Regions from separate parts of the Enterobacter sp. ECC-219 genome, predicted to be linked through region 3. Evidence: riboswitches for the same ligand, from Rfam matches in the RefSeq annotation. Region 3 holds a riboswitch; each other region holds the start of a gene.

The links. A riboswitch is a leader RNA that binds a small molecule or an ion and turns the genes downstream of it on or off. The one in region 3 is predicted to bind thiamine pyrophosphate.
Region 1: linked by a shared signal. The riboswitch ahead of thiB (thiamine ABC transporter substrate binding subunit) and the one ahead of thiC (phosphomethylpyrimidine synthase ThiC) in region 3 are both predicted to bind thiamine pyrophosphate.
Region 2: linked by a shared signal. The riboswitch ahead of thiM (hydroxyethylthiazole kinase) and the one ahead of thiC (phosphomethylpyrimidine synthase ThiC) in region 3 are both predicted to bind thiamine pyrophosphate.

Annotation. Positions count from the first base shown of each region.
Region 1 covers NZ_CP143680.1:1,436,506-1,440,708, reverse strand. The annotation lists gene V1603_RS06760 (sugar efflux transporter) at 1-171, opposite strand, end outside; gene sgrT (glucose uptake inhibitor SgrT) at 292-444, opposite strand; gene sgrR (HTH-type transcriptional regulator SgrR) at 533-2,188, shown strand; TPP riboswitch at 2,225-2,325, shown strand; gene thiB (thiamine ABC transporter substrate binding subunit) at 2,357-3,340, shown strand; gene thiP (thiamine/thiamine pyrophosphate ABC transporter permease ThiP) at 3,316-4,203, shown strand, end outside.
Region 2 covers NZ_CP143680.1:4,002,943-4,007,145, reverse strand. The annotation lists gene V1603_RS19050 (AIPR family protein) at 1-11, opposite strand, end outside; partial or broken gene V1603_RS19045 (transposase) at 377-888, opposite strand; gene V1603_RS19040 (hypothetical protein) at 990-1,454, shown strand; gene V1603_RS19035 (helix-turn-helix domain-containing protein) at 1,455-1,895, shown strand; TPP riboswitch at 2,172-2,268, shown strand; gene thiM (hydroxyethylthiazole kinase) at 2,304-3,074, shown strand; gene thiD (bifunctional hydroxymethylpyrimidine kinase/phosphomethylpyrimidine kinase) at 3,071-3,871, shown strand; gene V1603_RS19020 (GntR family transcriptional regulator) at 3,914-4,203, shown strand, end outside.
Region 3 covers NZ_CP143680.1:894,346-898,548, reverse strand. The annotation lists gene hemE (uroporphyrinogen decarboxylase) at 1-144, opposite strand, end outside; gene nudC (NAD(+) diphosphatase) at 183-956, opposite strand; gene V1603_RS04155 (Rsd/AlgQ family anti-sigma factor) at 1,052-1,549, shown strand; TPP riboswitch at 1,604-1,715, shown strand; gene thiC (phosphomethylpyrimidine synthase ThiC) at 1,794-3,689, shown strand; gene thiE (thiamine phosphate synthase) at 3,689-4,203, shown strand, end outside.

The sequences.
Region 1 (4,203 bases), 540 kb from region 3:
AACGGTATAAAACAGGCCAACCCAAAACGGCTGTGCGCCCACCTCGCGGCTGAGGAACAGGCTCAGCGTCGGCGCCTGTAGGGCCCCCGCCACGCCCATCATAAAGGCCACCAGCATAAAAGCGGCATATACGCCATTCAGGCGGCGCCCCATCGTCATCAACCACAGCATGCGCAAGTCCTTGTGAAAGCGAATCGAAATTGGGTGAAAGAATAAACGAAAAAAGCCAGCAAAAACATTTTGCTGGCGGGTGATAAACACCAATACTCAGTCACACATGATCGAGGCGAGTTAGCGGGAAGAGGTCGGTTTCGTAACGTCCCACTGCATCAGTTCTTCCAATATTTTCAGCCGTTGCTCTGCACACTGGCGGGCCAGCCAGGACGATCCTTTTGTCGCTGAAAAGTACTGCTGATAAAACTGACGTGCGGTAGACCTCTTCATAATTTACCTCCTCACTTCATCGGAAAGCATTATTGGCCTAATATAGGGATTAATAAATTGCTGATTTTTTGTCAGGAGTTCCTCTTTTATGCCATCCGGTCGACTGCAACAACAATTTATCCGCCTGTGGCAGTGCTGCGAGGGTCAATCGCAGGAGACCACGCTTAACGAGCTGGCAGAACTTCTCAACTGCTCTCGCCGCCATATGCGCACGTTGCTCAACACCATGCAGCAGCAGGGCTGGCTAAGCTGGGAGGCCGAGGCCGGACGCGGCAAGCGCTCTCGCTTAACCTTCCTCTATACTGGTCTGGCGCTGCAGCAACAGCGGGCGGAGGATCTGCTGGAGCAGGATCGCATCGATCAGCTGGTCCAGCTGGTGGGCGACAAGGCCGCCGTGCGCCAGATGCTGGTCTCGCATCTGGGGCGCAGCTTTCGTCAGGGCCGCCACATTATGCGGGTGCTCTACTATCGGCCAATGAAAAACCTGTTGCCCGGCACGGCGTTACGTCGTTCTGAAACCCATATGGCCCGGCAGATATTCAGCGGCCTGACGAAAATAAATGAGGAAAACGGGGAACTGGAAGCGGACATCGCGCACCACTGGCAGCAGCTTTCCCCCCTGCACTGGCGTTTCTTTTTACGCCCGGGCATTCACTTCCACCACGGACGCGAGCTGGAGATGAGTGACGTCATCACCTCCCTGGAACGCGCCCGCACGCTTCCGCTCTATTCACACGTCTCGCGGATCCACTCCCCCACGGCCTGGACGCTGGACATTGAATTGTCGCAGCCGGACATATGGCTGCCGTGGCTGCTGGGCTACGTGCCCTCAATGATCCTGCCCGGCGAATGGCGATCGCTGAACAATTTTGCCAGCCTGCCGATTGGCACGGGCCCCTACTCCGTGACGCGCAATACCAACAACCAGCTCAAAATCCGCGCCTTTGATGACTATTTTGGCTATCGGGCGCTGATCGACGAAGTGAACGTCTGGGTATTACCGGATCTCAACGAAGAGCTGAGCGCAGGCCTGACGCTGGAAGGCCCCACAACAAGCGAAAAGGCGTTCGAAAGTCGCCTGGAGGAGGGCTGTTACTACCTGCTCTTTGACAGCCGCAGCCACCGCGGAGCAAACCACGACGTCCGCACGTGGATCAGCCATGTTCTGGCCCCGGCTAACCTGATTTATCACGCAGAGGAGCAATACCAGACCTGGTGGTTCCCGGCATATGGCCTGCTTCCGCGCTGGCACCATGCTCAGCCGGTGCGCAGTGGAAAACCTGCCGGGCTGGAGACCATCACCCTCAGCTACTATCGCGATCACATTGAGCACCGTTTTATCGCGAAGATTATGAGCAAGCTGCTGGCGGCCGAAGGCGTGACGCTGGCGATACAGGAAGTCGATTATGATGAATGGCACCGCGGGGATGTCGTCAGCGATATCTGGCTCAATAGCGCCAACTTCACGCTGCCGCTTGATTTCTCGCTCTTTTCTCACCTGTATGAAGTGCCCCTCATTCAGCACTGTATCAACCGGGACTGGCAGCAGGACGCCGCGAAGTGGCGGGCAGGCGAAATGGATCTGGCCGCATGGTGCCAAGAGCTGCTGGCCGGGCAGACGATCGTACCGTTGATCCACCACTGGCTGCTGATCCAGGGACAGCGCAGCATGCGCGGCCTGCGGATGAACACCCTGGGCTGGTTTGATTTTAAATCCGCCTGGTTTGCGCCGCCGGAACCATAACGCTTTCGAAATATTCACCAAATCATTACAATAGCGCCGTTCTCAACGGGGTGCTGCATCACAGATGTGCGCTGAGATAATACCCGTCGAACCTGATCCGGATAACGCCGGCGAAGGGATTTGAGGCTGTCGCTCAAAATCCTTTGCCACTCAACTCTGAGGTGCAAAGTGTTAAAAAAAGTTTTCCCCCTGCTGGCGCTGTTTGCGCTGCCTGCTTTCGCGAAACCCGTCCTGACGGTCTACACCTACGATTCCTTCTCCGCCGACTGGGGCCCTGGCCCGGTGGTAAAAAAAGCCTTTGAAGCCGACTGCAACTGCGAGCTGAAGTTCGTGGCGCTGGAAGATGGCGTGTCGCTGCTCAACCGTCTGCGCATGGAAGGGAAAAACAGCAAGGCCGACGTGGTGCTCGGGCTGGATAACAACCTGCTGGAAGCCGCGACGCAAACCAGACTGTTTGCCAAAAGCGGCGTGGCGGCAGATGCCGTCAACGTGCCGGGCGGCTGGAAAAACGACACCTTTGTGCCGTTCGATTACGGCTATTTTGCTTTTGTTTACGACAAAAATAAGCTGAAAAACCCACCGAAAAGCCTGAAAGAGCTGGTGGAAAGTGACCAGAAGTGGCGCGTGATCTATGAAGATCCGCGTACCAGCACGCCGGGTCTGGGCCTGCTGCTGTGGATGCAGAAAGTCTATGGAGATAAAGCGCCGGAAGCGTGGCAGAAACTGGCCGCAAAAACCGTCACCGTGACCAAGGGCTGGAGCGAAGCCTACGGCCTGTTCCTGAAAGGCGAAAGCGATCTGGTGCTGAGCTACACCACCTCTCCGGCCTACCACATCATCGCAGAGAAGAAAGACAACTACGCCGCCGCGAATTTTGCTGAAGGGCACTATCTGCAGGTGGAAGTGGCAGCGCGTACCGCCGCCAGCAAACAGCCGGAGCTGGCCGAGAAGTTCCTGAAGTTCATGGTTTCACCGGCGTTCCAGAATGCGATTCCCGCAGGCAACTGGATGTATCCGGTCACCAGCGTTACCCTGCCCGCAGGTTTCGAGCAGTTGACCAAACCAACAACCTCGCTGGAATTTACGCCGCAGCAGGTCGCCGCGCAGCGTGCAGCATGGGTAAGTGAATGGCAACGCGCCGTCAGCCGTTAATTCCCGGCTGGTTAATCCCCGGCCTGCTCGCCGCCATGCTGATGGTGGTGGTCAGCCTGGGGGCATTCCTTGCGTTGTGGTTTAATGCGCCAGAGAGCGATCTGCTCGCGCTCTGGCACGACAGCTATCTCTGGCACGTTATCCGGTTCTCTTTCTGGCAGGCGTTTCTTTCTGCGCTGCTGTCAGCGATCCCGGCCATTTTCCTCGCGCGAGCGCTGTACCGCCGGCGTTTTCCTGGCAGGCAGGCTCTGCTGCGCCTGTGCGCCATGACGCTGATCCTGCCAGTTCTGGTGGCCGTTTTTGGCATTCTGAGCGTCTACGGTCGTCAGGGCTGGCTGGCTTCGCTCTTTGCATCTTTGGGGCTGGAGTGGACCTTTTCCCCTTACGGGCTGAAGGGCATCCTGCTGGCGCACATTTTCTTCAATATGCCGATGGCGACGCGCCTCTTTTTACAGGCGCTGGAAAACATTCCCGGCGAACAGCGCCAGATTGCGGCTCAGCTCGGCATGCGCGGCTGGTCGTTCTTCCGCTTTGTCGAATGGCCGTGGCTGCGACGTCAGATTGCCCCGGTGGCCGCGCTAATCTTTATGCTCTGCTTCGCCAGCTTTGCCACCGTGCTTTCGCTCGGCGGCGGGCCGCAGGCCACCACCATCGAGCTGGCGATTTATCAGGCCTTAAGTTACGACTACGATCCGGGCCGCGCCGCGCTGCTGGCGATGGTGCAGATGGCGTGCTGTCTGGTGCTGGTGCTGCTGAGCCAGCGACTGAGTAAAGCCATTCCCGCTGGCAGTAATCAAATAACCGGCTGGCGCGACCCGCAGGACAGCCTGCACAGCCGCGTCGCCGATTTTATCCTGATTACG
Region 2 (4,203 bases), 1.9 Mb from region 3:
ACATGAGACATTTGCAAATTCCTTAGGCGAGTATGCTGTACCTATTATGCCTCATGAAGATGTCTTATGCTTGTGATCCATGCTCTATAACGAGCATTCTGAACAATTAGTTTCCTCTATTAGTGATTGTTAACTAACGCGATGAGCCACTTTAAAAGAGGAAAAGAGGGATATGGCCTCCATTGGCAGCCACTTGACGATCTGCTCTAACCGCCCCATTGCTTAAACCATCGAGCAACCTCATTTGATGCCACATGTCCTGGGATTTTATCTCGCCCAAATATCACAACATTATCACTGCGCAGTTAAGGATTTGCGTGGCCATTAATGAGAATGATTCTTGATATGTAAGTTTTAACTATTCAGTCTCACTTGGGTATACCCGCTTGTGATTGACGTGAAGGCCCTCCCGACGCAACAGCTGCCAGATGCGGCGGTAGCCAAAACGCCTGCGCTCTAGTGCCAGCTCAGTGATGCGCCCTGATAAATGCGCATCAGCTGCCGGACGCTGAGCCTCATAGCGGCAGGTCGAAAGGGACAAACCTGTAAGCCTGCAGGCACGACGTTGCGACAGACCGGTCGCATCACACATAAACTCAACGACTTCCCGCTTCTGGCCTGTCGTCAGTACTTTCGCCCCAGAGCCACCTGAAGTGCCTCCTTATCCAGCATGGCTTCGGCAAGTAGCTTCCTGAGGCGGGCGTTCTCCTCTTCAAGAGATTTGAGCCGCTTCACCTCAGGAACTTCCATGCCACCAAACTTTTTGCGCCAGGTGTAGAAAGTGGCGTCGGAAAGGGCGTGCTTACGGCAGAGCTCACGGGCAGAAACTCCGGCTTCCGCTTCGCGAAGAATACTGATGATCTGTTCGTCGGAAAAACGCTTCTTCATGAGGATGTCCTCATGTGGCTTATGAAGACATTACTAACATCGGGGTATATTAATCAACGGGGAGCAGGTCAAACAGTGACAATCTTAAGAAAGTGCTATACGTGGCTCTCGACGGCGGTGGCGTAATGCATACCGAGTGTGATTCTTCATACAGCTTCTTTGCGTACACTTTTAATCAGATACTGAAGGCCGCAACGTGGGCAAAAAGTTTCACTGTGCTTGGCGCTGGTGTAAATCGCAGCGGGTTTGTCTGGATGGCAGAGAACGTCGCTCAGAAGGCGGTTCAGGAAGCGGGTGAACACCTTCAGCCTGATCCCGAGAGACGTAAGCATAAAAAAGTGCCTATCAAGATCGTGGTTGTTCTCTCGGAAGATATCAATAGAGCGGGGCAGTCAGAACTCGCAAATGTCTTTAATAATCATCTGAACGAGATTCGGCAGACTGTTGGCAAGGAATTTATCTTCGCCACTAACAGGGATAAAACCATCTGCGACTTCCAGACCATCGGACTCACTGAGCTTGGTGATCGCATGGGAGGGGAAGCAGTCTCGATGTCGAGCTACTGAATGAACAACTACCAAGGTGTTCATTGTGCCGTGTTCCTCGGATGTGCAAATTTGGGCGATAAAGACCGTAAGCGATGGGCAGACTATTGCGAACGTATCGGTTGGGATTTTGAAACGGTGATGGAGAAGAAGCGCCAGGCAATGTATTTTGAACGGTGCTACCAATTTCTTAGCCGAACATCCATTCGCAACACTGATACCGATCACCCTCTGGTGTTTGTCGTTCCCGACATGGCGGCAGCGGAATACCTCAAAACCTATTACTTCCCTGGCTCAACCATCGTATGCCTTGGAATCAAGAAAGCTGGAAAGCAGCAGGAAACGCGTTTGAAGATGCTGGAACATAAGGCTCAAGGGCTAACACCGAAGGAAACGGCTGAAGCGATGGGTGTGTCTCTGAGAACAGTTCGAAGCTACTGGAACCAAGAGGTTTGCTTATGATCACCGCACTTTATTGGTATCTGCTATTCCTGTTTATCTGGGATGTAATCCGCACCTTTGAACGACGTAGAAAAACAGAACGCAAAACTGAATCTCGGAATCCATGAGGTTTGGGTTATATCACAAAGGAGCTTAACGGCCCCTTTTTTCGTTTCTTTGGTGGGGTACAAACTGAGGTACAAGCTGGGGTACAGCGTGAAGAAGCGATAACCGGAAGGGCGGGCTTGCAACAGCAAGTAACTTCCCCTAATCTGGCAAAAAGTAAGTCAATTCTTACCAAATGACTCGGGGTGCCCTTCTTTGTGAAGGCTGAGAAATACCCGTATTACCTGATCTGGATAATGCCAGCGTAGGGAAGTCAGATGCCTTCCCGGTCATCGCTTCTTCACGCAAGGCAGGAGCGAACCCATGCAGCCTGACCTGCTCGATTTACACGTTTTACACCACTTCCGCACCCGTTGTCCGCTTACCCATTGTATGACCAACGATGTCGTACAGACCTTTACGGCCAACGTTTTGCTGGCACTTGGCGCATCCCCTGCAATGGTGGTTGAGGCCGAAGAGGCTGAACAGTTCGCCGCCGTCGCTGACGCGCTGCTGGTTAACGTCGGGACGCTGACTGCGCCGCGCGCGCAGGCGATGCGTCGGGCAATAGAAAGCGCCGTAGCGGCAGGCAAGCCCTGGACGCTGGATCCGGTTGCCGTGGGCGCCCTGACGTTCCGCACCCGTTTTTGCCATCAAATCCTTGCCCTGCAACCGGCCGCCATTCGCGGCAACGCTTCAGAAATCCTGGCTCTGGCGGGAATGAGCGCGGGCGGGCGCGGCGTCGATACAACCGACACCGCGGCCAGCGCGCTACCTGCCGCTCAGGCGCTGGCCCGGCAAACCAATGCCATCGTAGTGGTCACCGGTGAGGTGGATTACATCACTGATGGGCAACGCACCCGCACGGTTACGGGAGGTGATCCGCTGATGACCCGCGTGGTGGGAACCGGATGCGCGCTTTCTGCCGTCGTAGCGGCCAGCTGTTCGCTGCCGGGGGACAGGCTGGATAACGTTGCCGCCGCTTGCGGATGGATGAAGCGAGCCGGAACGGCAGCCGTTACGCGCTCGCGCGGGCCAGGCAGTTTTGCCGCCGCGTTCCTGGATGAACTCTACACGCTGGAGGAGCAGGCATGAAGCGGATTAACGCCCTGACCATAGCCGGCACCGATCCCAGCGGCGGCGCGGGCATCCAGGCCGATCTGAAAACCTTCTCGGCCCTTGGCGCGTACGGCTGCTCAGTGATTACCGCGCTGGTGGCACAAAACACGCGCGGCGTGCAGTCGGTCTACCGCATCGAGCCGGATTTTGTTGCCGCGCAGCTGGATTCGGTGTTCAGCGATGTGCGTATTGATACCACCAAGATCGGCATGCTGGCCGAAACGGACATTGTGGAAGCGGTGGCCGAACGGCTTAAGCGCTATCAGGTGCAAAATGTGGTGCTGGATACCGTCATGCTGGCAAAAAGCGGCGATCCGCTGCTCTCCGCCTCCGCCGTCGAGACGCTGCGCAATAAGCTGCTGCCGCAGGTGGCGCTCATCACGCCCAATCTGCCGGAAGCCGCCGCGCTGCTGGGCGCGCCGCACGCGCAAACTGAACGGGAAATGAAAGAGCAGGGCAATGCGCTGCTGGCGATGGGCTGCGGGGCGGTGCTGATGAAGGGCGGGCATCTGGATGATGCTGAAAGCCCGGACTGGCTTTTTACCCGTGACGGCGAAATGCGGTTTACCGCCCCGCGCGTGCAGACCAAAAACACCCACGGCACAGGGTGCACCCTCTCAGCCGCGCTGGCGGCGCTGCGCCCGCGGCATGACGGCTGGGCCGATACGGTACGCGAAGCGAAATCCTGGCTCTCGGCGGCGCTGGCAAAAGCCGATACTCTGGAAGTCGGTCACGGTATTGGGCCGGTTCATCATTTTCATGCGTGGTGGTAACCCAGTATACTGGCAGGAAACACCACGCCTGAGAATACAGAGATGGAACAAGCGCATACCCGGTTAATCGCTCAACTGACTGAACGGATCGCCGCGCCTGACAACACGCCGCTGTACCTGAAATTTGCCGAAACGGTAAAAAACGCGGTGCGCAGCGGGGTGCTGGAGCACGGGAACATTTTGCCCGGCGAGCGCGATCTGAGCCAGTTAACCGGCGTGTCGCGGATCACCGTGCGCAAAGCGATGCAGGCGCTGGAAGCCGAGGGGGTTGTGACGCGTGCCCGGGGTTACGGCACGCAAATTAACAACATCTTCGAATACTCGCTCAAGGC
Region 3 (4,203 bases):
CGACATAAAATCACCCGCCTGCGCGCGCGTGGCTTTGTACTCTGGCAGATAGCGTCCCGCCTGGCGCATCATCCACACCGGGGTGACATCAACGGGCTGGCGCAGCAGCGCACGCAGATAACGATCGTTCTTCAGTTCGGTCATTTTTGCAGTTCCTTAAGCGTCATGGCCTCAGTGTAACACTACTCATACTCGGCCCGACACATCGCCACGGTATCTTCTATCAGCCGACGCGCCACCGTACCCGGTGGGGGTAAAAGAGGCAGATCGTCATAACGATACCAGTTTGCCTCCAGCAGCTCTTTCTGGTCGATAACGATCTCGCCGCTATCATATTCAGCCATAAACGCCGTCATCAGCGACATCGGGAACGGCCACGGCTGCGAGGTGACGTAGCGCAGGTTTTTCACCTTGATTCCGCTCTCTTCCATCACCTCGCGCGCTACCGCCTGCTCCAGCGTTTCGCCCACCTCGACGAACCCGGCGAGGACGGTATGAATGCCGTTGCGATGGCGGGTATGCTGCGCCAGCAGGATGGAATCTTCCCGACGGATAGCGACGATGATGCACGGCGCGATCTGCGGATAATAACGTTCACGGCAGTGGCCGCAGAGCAGCGCCCACTCGGTTTTGCTTGGGTGCATGGTATGCCCGCAATAGCCGCAGTATTTGTGCGAGCGATAAAACTCCGCCAGCTGCACGCCCCGCCCCGCGAGCTGGAACAGTCCCGCATCCAGATCAAGCACCTGGCGAACGGATCCCATATCCTGACGACGCGCTTGTTGGATCAACCATACGGGCTCACCCTGCCACTCGCCGATCCTGAGCGCAGGCAGGCCCACGAGATCGAACGTTTCTGCCGCACCGTAGGGTATTTCTCCACCGGGCAGCCACAACTTCTGTTCGTGACTGACGATCCACCAACCCAGATCTGATTTTTCAATAATACGATCCATATCTATTGCACTACCTTCGCTTCACTGACATGTTGTTAGCATTGTGGTTACATTTTGGATAAGTAGATCCCATTCTAAACTTTGCGGAGTCGACCATGTTAAACCAGCTAGAAAGCCTGACGGAGCGCGTTGGAGGAAGTAACACACTGGTGGATCGCTGGCTACATGTACGCAAGCATCTCCTCGTGGCGTATTACAATCTGGTCGGTCTTAAGCCTGGCAAAGAATCCTTTATGCGGCTGAACGAAAAAGCGCTGGATGATTTTTGTCAGAGCCTGGTCGACTACCTTTCCGACGGCCATTTCAACATTTATGAACGTATTATCCGCGAAATGGAAGGCACAAATCCCTGTTTAGCGGCCAGCAAACTTTGTCCACTACTGGAAGCCAATACCCAGCAGATCATGGATTACTACGATTCCACGCTCGAGAATGCCATCGATCACGATAATTATCTTGAGTTCCAGCAGGCGCTTTCCGACCTTGGCGAAGCGCTGGAAGAGCGATTCACGCTGGAAGATAAGCTGATCGCCCTCGCCCTGGATAACGGCCTGGACGTCAGCCACGAAGATAACGTCGTGCGCCCGGCTTGAGTTCTTAATCGTTAACGAGTAATTTACAACCATTCGCCCCTCTGCGGAGGGGGATTTTTCTTGTCGGAGTGCCCAGCGCCTGAACGCGCGGGCTGAGACCGTTAATTCGGGATCCGCGGAACCTGATCAGGCTAATACCTGCGAAGGGAACAAGAGTTACACTGCTGTTGAATCGCCCCTGGGCGATCTTCTCTTGCTTCATCCGTCGTCTGACAAGCCATGTCCTTCACTTTTGGAATGAGCTATGTCTATCGTTAAATTGACCCGTCGCGAACAGCGCGAACACGCCCAACGCTTCATCGATACCCTGGAAGGGACCGCCTTCCCAAACTCGAAACGTATCTACATCACCGGCTCGCAGGCCGATATCCGCGTGCCGATGCGTGAAATCCAGCTTAGCCCGACGCTTATTGGCGGCAGCAAAGAGAACCCGCAGTACGAAGACAACGAAGCCGTGCCGGTGTATGACACCTCAGGCCCGTACGGTGACCCTGATGTTGCCATCAATGTCCAGCAGGGCCTGGCAAAGCTACGCCAGCCGTGGATTGACGCGCGTAACGACTGCGAAGAGCTGAGCGTGCGCAGCTCTGCGTATACCAAAGAACGTCTGGCCGACGACGGTCTGGACGAGCTGCGCTTTACCGGCCTGCTGACGCCAAAACGCGCCAGAGCGGGCAAATGCGTGACCCAGTTGCACTATGCGCGCCAGGGCATCGTCACGCCGGAGATGGAGTTCATCGCCATCCGTGAAAACATGGGCCGTGAGCGCATCCGCAGCGAAATATTGCGCCACCAGCATCCGGGCGAAGGCTTTGGCGCTCGCCTGCCGGAAAACATCACGCCAGAGTTTGTGCGCGACGAAGTGGCCGCAGGCCGCGCTATTATCCCCGCCAACATTAACCATCCGGAATCCGAGCCGATGATTATCGGCCGTAACTTCCTGGTGAAGGTCAATGCCAACATCGGCAACTCGGCGGTGACGTCATCCATCGAAGAAGAGGTGGAAAAGCTGGTCTGGTCAACGCGCTGGGGCGCGGATACGGTAATGGATCTTTCTACTGGCCGCTACATCCACGAAACCCGCGAATGGATCCTGCGTAACAGCCCGGTGCCGATCGGTACCGTCCCGATTTATCAGGCGCTGGAGAAGGTCAACGGCATCGCCGAAAACCTCACCTGGGAAGCGTTCCGCGACACGCTGCTGGAGCAGGCGGAACAGGGTGTGGACTACTTCACCATTCACGCAGGCGTGCTGCTGCGCTATGTGCCGATGACGGCGAAGCGTCTGACCGGCATCGTCTCGCGCGGCGGTTCCATTATGGCGAAGTGGTGCCTGTCCCATCATCAGGAAAACTTCCTCTACGAGCACTTCCGCGAGATCTGCGAAATCTGCGCCGCCTATGACGTCTCGCTGTCGCTGGGCGACGGCCTGCGTCCGGGCTCAATTCGCGACGCCAACGACGAAGCGCAGTTTGCCGAGCTGCACACGCTGGGCGAACTGACCAAAATCGCCTGGGAGTATGACGTGCAGGTAATGATTGAAGGCCCGGGCCACGTGCCGATGCAGATGATCCGCCGCAACATGACCGAGGAGCTGGAACACTGCCACGAAGCGCCGTTCTACACCCTGGGGCCATTGACGACCGATATTGCGCCGGGCTATGACCACTTCACGTCAGGCATTGGGGCGGCGATGATCGGCTGGTTCGGCTGCGCCATGCTCTGCTACGTGACGCCGAAAGAGCACCTCGGCCTGCCTAACAAAGAGGACGTGAAGCAGGGGCTGATTACCTACAAGATTGCCGCCCACGCGGCGGATCTGGCGAAAGGCCACCCGGGTGCGCAAATCCGCGACAACGCCATGTCCAAAGCGCGCTTTGAATTCCGCTGGGAAGACCAGTTTAACCTGGCGCTCGATCCCTTCACCGCCCGCGCCTACCACGATGAAACCCTGCCGCAGGAATCGGGTAAGGTGGCGCACTTCTGCTCCATGTGCGGGCCGAAGTTCTGCTCGATGAAAATTAGCCAGGAGGTGCGCGACTACGCCGCCGCGCAGACCATTGAAGTCGGCATGGCGGACATGTCAGAAACCTTCCGCGCGAAAGGCGGCGAAATCTACCTCAAAAAAGAGGAGGCGTAATGTACCAGCCTGATTTCCCCTCCGTGCCCTTCCGTTTAGGGCTCTATCCGGTGGTGGACAGCGTGGAGTGGATCGAACGCCTGCTTGAGGCCGGCGTTCGCACCCTCCAGCTGCGCATCAAGGATAAGCGCGATGAAGAGGTAGAGGCCGATGTGGTCGCCGCCATCACGCTGGGACGCCGTTACGACGCGCGTCTGTTTATCAACGATTACTGGCGACTGGCGATTAAGCACCAGGCGTATGGTGTCCATTTGGGTCAGGAGGACCTGGAAACCACCGATTTGAACGCCATCCGCCAGGCTGGCCTGCGCCTTGGCGTTTCAACACACGATGACATGGAGATCGACGTGGCGCTGACGGCCCGCCCCTCTTACATCGCGCTGGGTCACGTCTTCCCGACGCAAACCAAGCAGATGCCCTCGGCGCCGCAGGGGCTGACGCAGCTGGCGAGTCACGTTAAGCGCCTTGCCGATTACCCGACCGTCGCCATTGGCGGAATCAGCCTTGAACGCGC